3 regions of the Klebsiella sp. I138 genome follow, and region 2 is predicted to be linked to each of the others. Evidence: predicted binding sites of a transcription regulator. Region 2 holds the regulator's gene; each other region holds the start of a gene.

Region 1 (3,945 bases), 730 kb from region 2:
TGAACTGTGCGATTTTCGGCGGCGTCTCCTTTATGGTGCAGCGCGACTACAACTTCCCTGAATCCATCGTGTATGGCTTCGGATCCGGCATCGGCTGGATGCTGGCGATTGTGGCAATGGCGGGCATCCGCGAAAAAATGAAATACGCAAATGTGCCCGCGGGTCTGCGCGGGTTAGGGATCACCTTTATTACCACGGGTCTGATGGCGCTGGGCTTTATGTCATTCTCCGGTGTGCAGCTATAAGGGCGGAAAGTATGGAAATTATTCTTGGCGTCGTCATGTTCACGCTGATCGTGCTGGTGCTGTCTGGCCTGATCCTGGCAGCGCGCTCAAAGCTGGTCAACGCCGGCGATGTGATCATTGAAATCAATAATGAAGCGGATAAACAGATCCGCACGCCGGCGGGGGACAAGCTGCTGAATACACTGTCCAGCAACGGGATCTTTATCTCCTCAGCCTGTGGCGGCGGCGGTTCCTGCGGCCAGTGCCGGGTGACGGTGAAAGAAGGTGGTGGAGATATTCTGCCGACCGAACTTTCCCATATCACCAAACGTGAGGCGAAAGAGGGCTGCCGGCTGGCCTGTCAGGTTGCGGTGAAACAAAATATGAAGATCGCGCTGCCGGAAGAGATCTTCGGAGTGAAAAAATGGGAGTGTGAAGTTATCTCCAACGATAACAAAGCCACCTTCATTAAAGAGCTAAAGCTCCGCGTGCCGGATGGCGAAGCCGTCCCGTTCCGCGCGGGGGGCTATATTCAGATCGAGTGCCCGTCGCACAAAGTTGCCTATGCTGATTTCGACGTACCGGACGAATACCGCGCTGACTGGGATAAGTTTAACCTGTTCCGCTACGTTTCCGACGTTAAAGAGCCGACGCTGCGCGCCTATTCGATGGCTAACTATCCGGATGAGAAGGGCATTATCATGCTCAACGTGCGCATCGCGACGCCGCCGCCGAAAGTGCCGGACGCTCCGCCGGGGATCATGTCTTCCTATATCTGGTCGCTGAAAGCCGGGGATAAGGTGACCATTTCCGGGCCGTTTGGTGAGTTCTTTGCTAAAGATACCGATGCAGAGATGGTCTTTATCGGCGGCGGTGCCGGTATGGCGCCTATGCGTTCGCATATTTTCGATCAGCTTAAGCGCCTGCACAGCACGCGCAAAATCAGCTTCTGGTACGGCGCACGTTCGCTGCGTGAAATGTTCTATGACGACGAGTTCGAGCTGCTGGCCCGTGAAAATCCGAACTTTACCTTCCACGTGGCGCTTTCCGATCCGCTGCCGGAAGATAACTGGAACGGTTACACCGGCTTTATTCACAACGTGCTGTATGAAAACTACCTGCGCGATCACCCGGCGCCGGAGGACTGTGAGTTCTATATGTGCGGGCCGCCGGTGATGAATGCGGCGGTGATCAAGATGCTGAAAGATCTTGGGGTCGAGGATGACAACATCATGCTGGATGACTTTGGGGGGTGATGATGTTGACGGTGTTTGTAGCAACCTTTGTCATTTTCGCGCTGGTTATTCTGGGAATGTCTCTGGGATATCTGATAAAGCGTAAAAGCATTCAGGGCAGCTGCGGCGGAATTGCTGCGCTAGGGCTGGAGAAGGTTTGCGATTGTCCTGAGCCGTGCGATGCGCGTAAAAAGCGCATGGCTCGCGAGGCGCAGCGCCAGCAAAATCGGATCCTCTGAACTTGTTATTTCTGTAGGCCCGGCAAGCGTAGCGCCGCCGGGCAACATTCCTCGACGCCAAATCCTCGCACTTCTCATTGCTTGATATTTTACTGTATACTTAACCAGTAATTATTGAGGGCTGAATATGCGCAAAATCATTCATGTCGATATGGACTGCTTCTTTGCGGCGGTCGAGATGCGTGACAATCCGGCGCTGCGTGATATCCCCATCGCCATTGGCGGTAGCCGGGTGCAGCGCGGGGTAATCAGCACGGCCAACTATCCTGCGCGCAAATTTGGCGTACGGAGCGCAATGCCGACTGCCATGGCCCTCAAACTTTGCCCACATCTGACTCTGTTGCCTGGCCGCTTTGAGGCCTACAAGGAGGCCTCGTCTCACATCCGGGAAATCTTCTCTCGCTATACCTCGCTGATTGAACCGCTGTCTTTGGATGAAGCGTATCTGGACGTCAGCGATAGCGTTCACTGTCAGGGCTCTGCCACGCTAATGGCCGAAGAGATTCGCCAGACTATTTATCACGAACTCCAGCTGACCGCTTCCGCCGGTATTGCACCGGTCAAATTTCTGGCGAAAATTGCCTCCGATATGAATAAACCCAACGGCCAGTTTGTGATTGCGCCGCACCAGGTCGCAGAGTTTGTTAAAACGCTGCCGCTGGCGAAGATCCCCGGGGTAGGGAAGGTCTCAGCCGCAAAGCTGGAAGGCATGGGGCTGCGCACCTGCGAAGATGTCCAGAAAAGCGACCTGGCAATGCTGCTTCGCCGCTTTGGCAAATTTGGGCGTATCCTGTGGGAACGTAGCCAGGGAATTGATGAGCGAGAGATCAACAACACCCGACAGCGTAAATCAGTTGGCGTTGAACGGACGCTGGTGGAGGATATTCATGAGTGGCCCGACTGTGAGGCCATCATCGAAAACCTCTATCAGGAGCTGGAGCGACGGCTGGTGAAGGTCAAACCGGATCTGCTGATTGCCCGTCAGGGAGTTAAGTTGAAATTCAATGATTTTCAGCTGACCACTCAGGAGCACGTCTGGCCGCGCCTGAATAAAGAGGATTTGATCTCTACCGCCTACAAAGCCTGGCATGAGCGACGAGGCGGCCGTGGAGTGCGGCTGGTAGGGTTGCACGTGACGCTGCTCGATCCCCAACTGGAACGGCAGCTGGTACTGGGGTTATAACAATGCTGAAGATAAGACGCTATCAGGACGATGACTTTTCTGCGCTGTGCTCACTCTTTCTGCGAGCGGTGCAGGAGACCGCCAGCCACGATTATTCACCCCGGCAGATAGCCGCGTGGGCGCAGGTGGATGAGGCTCGCTGGCGGCACAAAATGGCCCACTCCCAGGTGTGGGTTGCCATCATTGACCAGCGGCCTGCGGGGTTTATTACCGTCGTGGACTGCTATATCGACTTGCTGTTTGTCGCACCGGAGTATAGCCGCCGGGGTATCGCCACCGCGCTACTCAAGACGCTATTTGTGCAGGTACCGCACGGTACTCTGACGGTTGATGCGAGCATCACGGCAAAACCGTGTTTTGAACGACATGGTTTCAGGGTGGTGGCGGAGCAGCGGGTAGCGGTGCGCGGAGAGACGTTTATTAATTATCGTTTGGAGAAGGTGAGGCAGCCCGGATAAGGCTTGCGCCGCTATCCGGACTGCTTTTTACCGCAGTGGCTTACTTAGCCGGAATCGCTTTCAGCAGTTCAGTCAGCAGCGTCCAGTACTGGCCCACGCTTTCGATATGAACCTGCTCATCCGGGGAGTGCGGGCCGGTAATGGTTGGCCCGATGGAGACCATATCCATTTCCGGGTACGGTTTCTTGAACAGGCCGCATTCCAGACCGGCGTGAATAATCTGGATGTTCGGCGTCTTGTTGAACAGACGCTGATAGGTTTCACGCACCAGATGCATCACCGGCGAGTTGGCATCAGGCTGCCAGCCTGGGTAGGCGCCCTTAGCCTGGGTTTTCGCCCCCGCCAGTTTGCCCAGAGAATCCAGCATGCTGACCACATAGTCTTTACCGCTGTCGATCAGCGAGCGAATCAGGCAGTGGATCTCAACATTGTTGTCGGTCATGGTCACGACACCGACGTTCAGGGATGTCTCGACGACGCCTTTTGCCACGTCTGAATTACGAATCACGCCGTTTGGCGTGGCGTTGAGCAGACGGACAAAACCGTCACGGGATTGCGCCGTCAGGGCCGCTTTGTCGTTGGCGACGGCGTCCAGCACCAGCACCA
Region 2 (3,945 bases):
CCAGTGTCGCCGCCAGATAACCGCCAGCGACAGGCCGCGCAGTGCAAGAAAGACCGCCAGCGCCAGCCAAAGCCCGTGGTTACCCAGAACCGGCAGCGTCAGCAACGTCACGGCAAACCCTGCCGCCGCTATCGCCATGCTGTTACGCATCTCAGCTCCCCGCGTCGCACCGATGAACATGCCATCCAGCAAATAGCACCACACGCCAATCACCGGCAGAACCATCTGCCAGATCAGGTAGCGATCGGCAAGCTGCTGGAGCGACGGCAGCGAGGTCAACAGGGCAATAATCTGCTGCCCCGCAACGGCATAGGTCACCGCAAACGCCAGCGCCACTATTCCCGATTGCCGACAGGCCGCCCGCCAGACGTCAAGCAGCTGACTCCCATTACGCGCGCCGTACGCCTGCCCGGAGTGAGCTTCTACGGCATAGGCAAAACCATCCAGCGCGTAGGCGGTGAAGGTCAGCATGGTCATCAGAAGCGCATTGACGGCAACGATCTCGCCGCCGAGGCGAGCGCCAAAGACGGTCACCGCGCCAAAGCAGAGCTGGAGCAGCAGAGAGCGCAGCATGATATCGCGGTTTAACGCCAGCAGCCGACGCACATCCCCGCGCCAGGCGCATTTCAGCATGGCCAATGACACCCCGCGCAGCGTCAGTACGCGTTTTGCCATCAGCAGCCCGATGATAAAGGTGACATATTCGGCGGTCACCGTCGCCAGCGCAGCACCCTGCACGTTCATGTGCAGACCCATCACCAGCCACAGGTCGAGCACGATATTCAGCAGATTGCCGACGATCAGCAGAATCACCGGCGCCCTGGCGTACTGCACACCCAGCAGCCAGCCGAGCAGCACCAGGTTTGCCAGCGACGCCGGCGCGCTCAGCCAGCGAATTTTGAGAAAGCGCCGGGCCTGTTCCAGCACCGCTTCATTGCCGCCAACAATATGCAACGCCAAATCGATAAGTGGGGTTCTGAAAAGCACAATCAGCAGGCCGGCCCCTAATGCCAGCCCCAGCGGCTGCACCAGCGCCCTCGCCAGGCGAAGAGGATCTTTTGCGCCAAAGGCCTGTGCCGTCAGTCCGGTGGTGCTCATGCGCAGAAAAAGCAGCAGCATGAAGAGAAAACTGGTGGCCGTCGCGCCGACCGCAACACCACCGAGGTAAACCGGGCTATCGAGGTGACCAATTACGGCGGTATCGACCAACCCCAGCAGCGGGACGGTGATATTGGAGAAAATCATGGGTAGCGCCAGGCGCCACAGGGCCTTATCAGCGGCGTTAAAGAACATGAGAAAGAGCCTGACCGGGGGAAGACTGCGCAGCATCATGCATCAGATGATGCTGCGGGGAGAAGGTGTTACAGCCACTCACCGTTGCGAATAACGCCAACGGCCAGCCCTTCGATAGTGAAGTTTTGCTCGCGCAGATTCACCACGATCGGTGAAAATTCGCTGTTTTCTGGCAGGAGTTCGACGATGTTACCCAGCTTTTTAAGGCGTTTTACGGTAACTTCTTCGTCAATACGCGCCACGACAACCTGGCCGTTACGCACATCCTGAGTTTTATGGACCGCCAGCAGATCGCCATCAAGAATACCGATATCTTTCATCGACATACCGCTAACCCGCAGCAAAAAGTCGGCATTCGGCTTGAACATCGCCGGATCGACCTGGAAGTGACCTTCGATATGCTGCTGAGCCAGCAGCGGCTCACCGGCTGCGACGCGGCCAATCAACGGCAGACCAGGTTCTTCTTCCGTAAGCAGACGGATGCCCCGGGAGGCGCCGGAGATAATCTCGATCGCGCCCTTACGCGCCAGCGCTTTCAGGTGTTCTTCCGCCGCGTTGGGAGAACGGAACCCCAAGCGCTGAGCAATTTCCGCACGCGTTGGCGGCATGCCCGTCTGGCTGATGTGATCCCGAATGAGATCGAACACCTCTTGCTGCCTTGTCGTTAACGCTTTCATCCCGCCCCCTGGGTGTATATACAGTTATGCTGTGAGTATATACAGCTAACGGTGATTTTGGAATCAAATTTCACACAAAAATCAGGAGATTCTTTCCATTTTGCGTATCAGATAACCCATTGTGCCAGGGGTTATTGCCACCGGCAGGCCGCAAACCCCATCGGGCGCGTGGAGCCTGCCGGTCGGGACAGCAAAATTCGGTTAATGGTAGCGGGCCCACAGCAGGATTGCCCAGGTGATCAGCGCGATCGCAATGGCCAGCAGCACCGCCGCGGACCCCATGTCCTTCGCCCGACCTGATAGTTCGTGGTGCTCTGGCCCAATACGGTCTACGACCGCTTCAATCGCGCTATTAAGAATTTCGACTATCATCACTATCAGGACCGAGCCTATCAGCAGCACCCGCGTGATGGCGTCAACGTCCAGCCAGCAGGCGATCGCGACGGCAATAATGGCGGCGACGCCTTCTTGACGAAATGCGGCCTCATTCATCCATGCCGCACGGAACCCTTTCCAGGAATAACCTGCTGCTTTAATGATTCGGGTTAACCCAGTGGTATTATTGGCCATCAAAAGAACCTTTTTATGTAAATGACGTCAATGAGTGCACGCGTTTGCCGCGTGGCAACGGAAATTTTGCGCGCTTTCTGTTATTCTTGCCGCGCATTTGCATGATTAACCAGAGGCTTCACATCGTTTATGTCCGGCTGGCAACGAATTTACTATAAATTACTGAATTTACCATTACGGGTGCTGGTAAAAAGCAAGTCTATTCCCGCAGAACCTGCTCAGGAATTAGGGCTGGATACCTCGCGTCCTATTATGTACGTCCTGCCTTATAACTCGAAGGCGGACCTGCTGACTCTGCGCGCCCAGTGCCTGGAGCACGATTTACCCGACCCGCTTGAACCGCTGGAAATCGACGGCGCGCTGCTGCCGCGCTACGTGTTTATCCACGGCGGGCCGCGCGTCTTTACCTACTATGCGCCGAAAGAAGAGTCGATCAAGCTGTTCCACGACTACCTGGATCTGCACCGTAACCATCCTGACCTGGACGTGCAAATGGTGCCAGTGTCGGTGATGTTTGGTCGTAGGCCAGGGCGTGAGAAAGGCGAAGTGAACCCGCCGCTGCGCATGCTGAATGGCATTCAGAAGTTCTTCGCCGTTCTGTGGCTGGGGCGCGACAGTTTTGTCCGTTTCTCACCGCCGGTTTCCCTGCGCAGAATGGCCACCGAACACGGCACCGATAAAATTATCGCCCAGAAGCTGGCCCGCGTCGCGCGCATGCACTTCGCTCGTCAGCGCCTGGCTGCTGTCGGCCCGCGCCTGCCGGCGCGTCAGGACCTGTTCAATAAGCTGCTGGCCTCAAAAGCCATCGCGCGCGCGGTGGAAGACGAAGCACGCAGCAAGAAAATCTCCCATGAGAAGGCGCAGCAAAACGCCATCGCGCTGATGGAAGAGATCGCCGCAAACTTCTCCTATGAGATGATTCGTCTGACCGACCGCGTGCTCGGGTTTACCTGGAACCGTCTGTATCAGGGGATCAACGTCCATAACGCCGAACGCGTGCGTCAGCTGGCCCATGAAGGGCACGAGATTGTGTACGTACCGTGCCACCGCAGCCATATGGACTACCTGCTGCTCTCCTACGTGCTGTATCACCAGGGGCTTGTGCCACCGCATATTGCCGCCGGTATCAACCTGAACTTCTGGCCAGCAGGCCCGATTTTCCGCCGCGGCGGCGCGTTCTTTATTCGTCGTACCTTTAAGGGCAATAAGCTCTATTCAACGGTGTTCCGTGAATATCTCGGCGAGTTGTTCAGCCGGGGTTACTCCGTAGAATACTTCGTTGAAGGGGGCCGTTCCCGTACCGGCCGCCTGCTGGATCCGAAAACCGGCACCTTGTCGATGACCATCCAGGCTATGCTTCGCGGCGGGACCCGTCCTATCACTCTGGTGCCTATCTACATCGGCT
Region 3 (3,945 bases), 110 kb from region 2:
GCAATACGCTGAGGCGGGTAATGACGGTACAGTCGGCATCGCCTTCCCAGGCACCCAGCACATCCACCTGACGCTCGCTAAAGATCAGCACAACCGGCGCCGATAGCTCCTTGAGTTCGACGCGCAGTACTTTCCCCAGCAGACGTTGGCGAGCAGGTTTTAACGCTTTGTCACGCCAGAGAAAGGTATTGAGGGCGGTTTCAATGCCAGCGGTAACCAGTGGTTTGAAAGGCATACGATCCCTCCTGTCAGAACTTATAACCGCGGTGCAACGCAACGATACCAGCCGTCAGGTTGTAGTAGTCGACGCTTTCAAAACCGGCATCCTGCATCATGGCCTTCAGGGTGTCCTGATTCGGATGCATACGGATAGATTCCGCCAGATAGCGATAGCTTTCACCGTCTTTGGCAACCAGTTCCCCCACGCGCGGCAGAATGTGGAAAGAGTAGGCGTCATAGGCTTTGCTGAGCGGCTCAATGATCGGTTTCGAGAATTCCAGAACCAGCAGACGCCCGCCCGGCTTCAGGACGCGATACATTGAACGCAGCGCTTTTTCTTTATCGGTAACGTTACGCAGGCCAAACGAAATGGTGATGCAGTCAAAAGTGTTATCGGCAAACGGCAGCGCTTCCGCGTTAGCCTGAACGTATTCAACGTTGCCGACGATGCCGATGTTGCGCAGCTTTTCACGCCCCATTTTCAGCATTGAGTCGTTAATATCGGCGAGCATGACGCGACCCGTTTCACCAACCAGACGAGAGAACTTCGCCGTCAGGTCACCGGTGCCACCGGCCAGGTCCAGAACGGTCTGTCCACGGCGTACGCCGCTGCAATCGATGGTGAAACGCTTCCACAAACGATGAATACCGAACGACATCAGATCATTCATAACATCATATTTTGCGGCCACAGAATGGAATACATGTGCCACCATGTCCGCCTTCTGCTCTTTGGCTACCGTCTGAAAACCAAAGTGCGTCGTTTCTTGTGAATCCTCAACCATCTCAATGCCTGCTTATCAAGAAAATGTTCGCCGAGTGTAACAGATTCAGCGCATTTCCCATACGGTTCAACGCGGCGGAGACGGCTCATCGGCCATCTCATCGCGCGCCAAATCGGGCATAAATTCGTTATCTTCCAGCGCGTTTTCGTCTTCTTCAGAACGATATTCGTCATCCTGCGCCATCGCCTGATCGACTAAATCAGGATTAATCCCGCGCTTCACTTCAACACCAAGACCGCGGAATGCTTCGGCCTGCACCAGCAGGTTCCCGCGTCCAGAGGCAAGCTTTTTCATTGCCTGACGATAGTTATCCTGTGCCTTGTCCAGGCTCTGCCCGATGGCAGACATATCATCAACAAACAAGCGCATTTTGTCGTACAGGCGGCCCGCACGCTCGGCGATTTTCTGCGCATTGCGGCTTTGATGTTCATAGCGCCAGAGGTTGGCAATCGTTCGCAGCGCCACCAGCAGCGTCGTCGGGCTGACCAGCATGATGTTATTCTTCAGCGCCTCGCTGATAAGCTCAGGCTGGCGGTCTATGGCCAGCAGGAACGCCGGCTCCACGGGAATAAACATCAGAACATAGTCGAGCGAACGCAGACCTGGCAACTGCTGATAATCCTTGCGACCAAGCAGGCGGATATGGTTACGCACCGAGGCGATATGCTCCTGCAGTGCCGCCTCGCGGGTGTAGTCATCGTCTGCATTAAAATAGCGTTCATAGGCAACCAGCGTCATTTTGGCATCAATGACCACATCCTTCCCCTGCGGCAAGCGGACGATCACATCAGGCTGCATGCGCGAACGGCCTTCCGTTTCGATACTGACCTGGGTTTGATATTCATACCCTTCGCGCAAACCGGAGGCCTCCAGCACACGGGTTAACACCACTTCGCCCCAGTTACCCTGAGTTTTGTTATCCCCTTTCAGCGCTCGGGTCAGATTCAGTGCCTCCTGTGCCATCTGGGCATTCAACTGCTGCAAGTTGCGAATCTCATGAGCCAGCGTGTGCCGCTCGCGCGCCTCCTGGCCAAAGCTGTCCTGCACCTGACGGCGGAAACCGTCCAGCTGTTCACGCAGTGGGGTCAGCAGGCCATGTAAGCTCTGTCGGTTCTGTTCATCAACACGTCGGTTGCTGTGTTCGAAAATACGGTTTGCCAGGTTTTCAAACTGTTCGCTCAGGCGCTGTTCGCTGTTCACCATCTGGCGGATTTTATCCTCCGCGTGGATCCGGGTAGATTCAAGGCGGGTGGTGACTTCGCGGAGATCGGCCTCCAGAGAGGTGTTGATATCACGCAGGCTGCGGAGCTCATTATTCAGCAGTTCGCATTCATCACGCCAGTGGGCTTCCTGCACCAGCTGCTGGCGCGCGGCGCTGAGTTCGATATCCAGTTCACGGCGCTCTTCGATAAGATCGGCACGGATTTGGTCGGCATGAGCTTTAGTCGCCAGCCAGCCCACGATTAGCCCCACGGCCAACGCCACAACAGCACTAATAATAATCGAGATATCCACAACACCCCCTGTGGCAACAACTTACGGCACAAAAATAGAATTGTGCTGTACAAACGTCCAGTTTAAAAGAGTTTTCCTGCGAGGCGCAGCGCAAAAAAAAAGGCCGGAAGATCCGGCCCTGGGTCGAAAGACGGGGAAACTACAGCAGGCGACGAGCGGCTTCCACAACGATTTTTACCGCGTGGCTTTCGGTTTGCTTCATGGTTTCCGCGTTTGGAATTTCCTGCTGGGTACGGTTGACGATAACCCCGGCAACCATCCCGGCGCGCAGGCCCTGGCTGGCGCACATGGTCAGCAACGTCGCAGATTCCATCTCATAGTTCATGACGCCCATTGACTGCCACTCTTCCATGGAGCCTTTAAAACGGCTGACTACGCGACCGGAGAAGGTGTCATAGCGTTCCTGGCCCGGGTAGAAGGTGTCAGATGATGCGGTCACGCCGATATGGGTAGTCGCCCCGATCGATTTTGCCGCTTCCACCAGCGCGGTGGTGCAGGCAAAGTCAGCCACGGCCGGATATTCCATCGGCGCAAAATGCAGGCTTGCGCCGTCGAGGCGTACGGATGCGGTGGTGACCAGCACGTCACCAACATTGATGTGCGGCTGGATAGCACCGGTGGTGCCAATACGCAGGAAAGTTCGAATTCCCAGCTGCGCCAGTTCTTCAACGGCAATGGACGTTGACGGGCCGCCGATACCGGTCGAGCAGACAATGACCGACTTGCCATCCAGTTCGGCACGCCAGGAGGTAAATTCGCGATGCGATGCCAGCTTGACCGGCTTATCCATCAGCGCGGCGATCTTTTCCACACGCTCCGGATCGCCAGGGACGATAGCCAGCGTAGCCCCTTGTAAATCGTTTTTGGTGAGGCCGAGATGAAAAACATCAGACTTAGACATAAAAAAACTCCTCTGTGGGTCGAATTATCAGCAGAAGCAAAACGGTACTTTACAGAAGCCATCGACTTCATTTTGTGATGACAATCACCATGAATGAAAAACATTGCAATGATTTTCCATCAAAAAGTGATAAACATCACATTAACAAGTTATATTCACCGTGCCTGAACAAAAGATAGCCTGTTTCAGGCACTGTGCTTTGTTAACGTCCGGTCGATAGCGTCTATAGTTATCGATGCGCTAATAAAAAATAAGGGTACGGAGAATACCATGACCACAACTAAGCAACCTGGCTTTGCGCCTGCAGCCACGCCCCACGCTTCTACCGCCGTTCATACCTCGGAGGAAAGCATTATCACCGGCGAAACGTCGATCCCCACTCAGGGGGAGAACATGCCGGCGTATCACGCTCGTCCAAAAAACGCCGATGGCCCGCTCCCGGTCGTTATCGTTGTGCAGGAAATTTTCGGCGTCCATGAACATATCCGCGACATTTGCCGTCGCCTGGCGCAGGAGGGATATCTG

What was found. The regulator LexA, encoded in region 2, represses DNA repair genes until DNA is damaged. The targets are predictions, from matches to a motif close to TNCTGTATGTACATACAGNA.
Region 1: the regulator LexA is predicted to act here: its motif matches at 1,789-1,808, upstream of dinB (DNA polymerase IV).
Region 3: the regulator LexA is predicted to act here: its motif matches at 2,563-2,582, upstream of rmuC (DNA recombination protein RmuC).

Annotation. Positions count from the first base shown of each region.
Region 1 covers NZ_CP180447.1:3,074,186-3,078,130, reverse strand. The annotation lists gene nqrE (NADH:ubiquinone reductase (Na(+)-transporting) subunit E) at 1-245, shown strand, start outside; gene nqrF (NADH:ubiquinone reductase (Na(+)-transporting) subunit F) at 257-1,480, shown strand; gene nqrM ((Na+)-NQR maturation NqrM) at 1,483-1,698, shown strand; gene dinB (DNA polymerase IV) at 1,826-2,881, shown strand; gene ACMYSK_RS14355 (GNAT family N-acetyltransferase) at 2,887-3,339, shown strand; gene pepD (cytosol nonspecific dipeptidase) at 3,380-3,945, opposite strand, start outside.
Region 2 covers NZ_CP180447.1:3,804,125-3,808,069, forward strand. The annotation lists gene dinF (MATE family efflux transporter DinF) at 1-1,293, opposite strand, end outside; gene lexA (transcriptional repressor LexA) at 1,362-1,970, opposite strand; gene ACMYSK_RS17785 (diacylglycerol kinase) at 2,172-2,540, opposite strand; gene plsB (glycerol-3-phosphate 1-O-acyltransferase PlsB) at 2,670-3,945, shown strand, end outside.
Region 3 covers NZ_CP180447.1:3,910,853-3,914,797, forward strand. The annotation lists gene ubiJ (ubiquinone biosynthesis protein UbiJ) at 1-235, opposite strand, end outside; gene ubiE (bifunctional demethylmenaquinone methyltransferase/2-methoxy-6-polyprenyl-1,4-benzoquinol methylase UbiE) at 249-1,004, opposite strand; gene rmuC (DNA recombination protein RmuC) at 1,071-2,519, opposite strand; gene udp (uridine phosphorylase) at 2,659-3,420, opposite strand; gene ACMYSK_RS18275 (dienelactone hydrolase family protein) at 3,691-3,945, shown strand, end outside.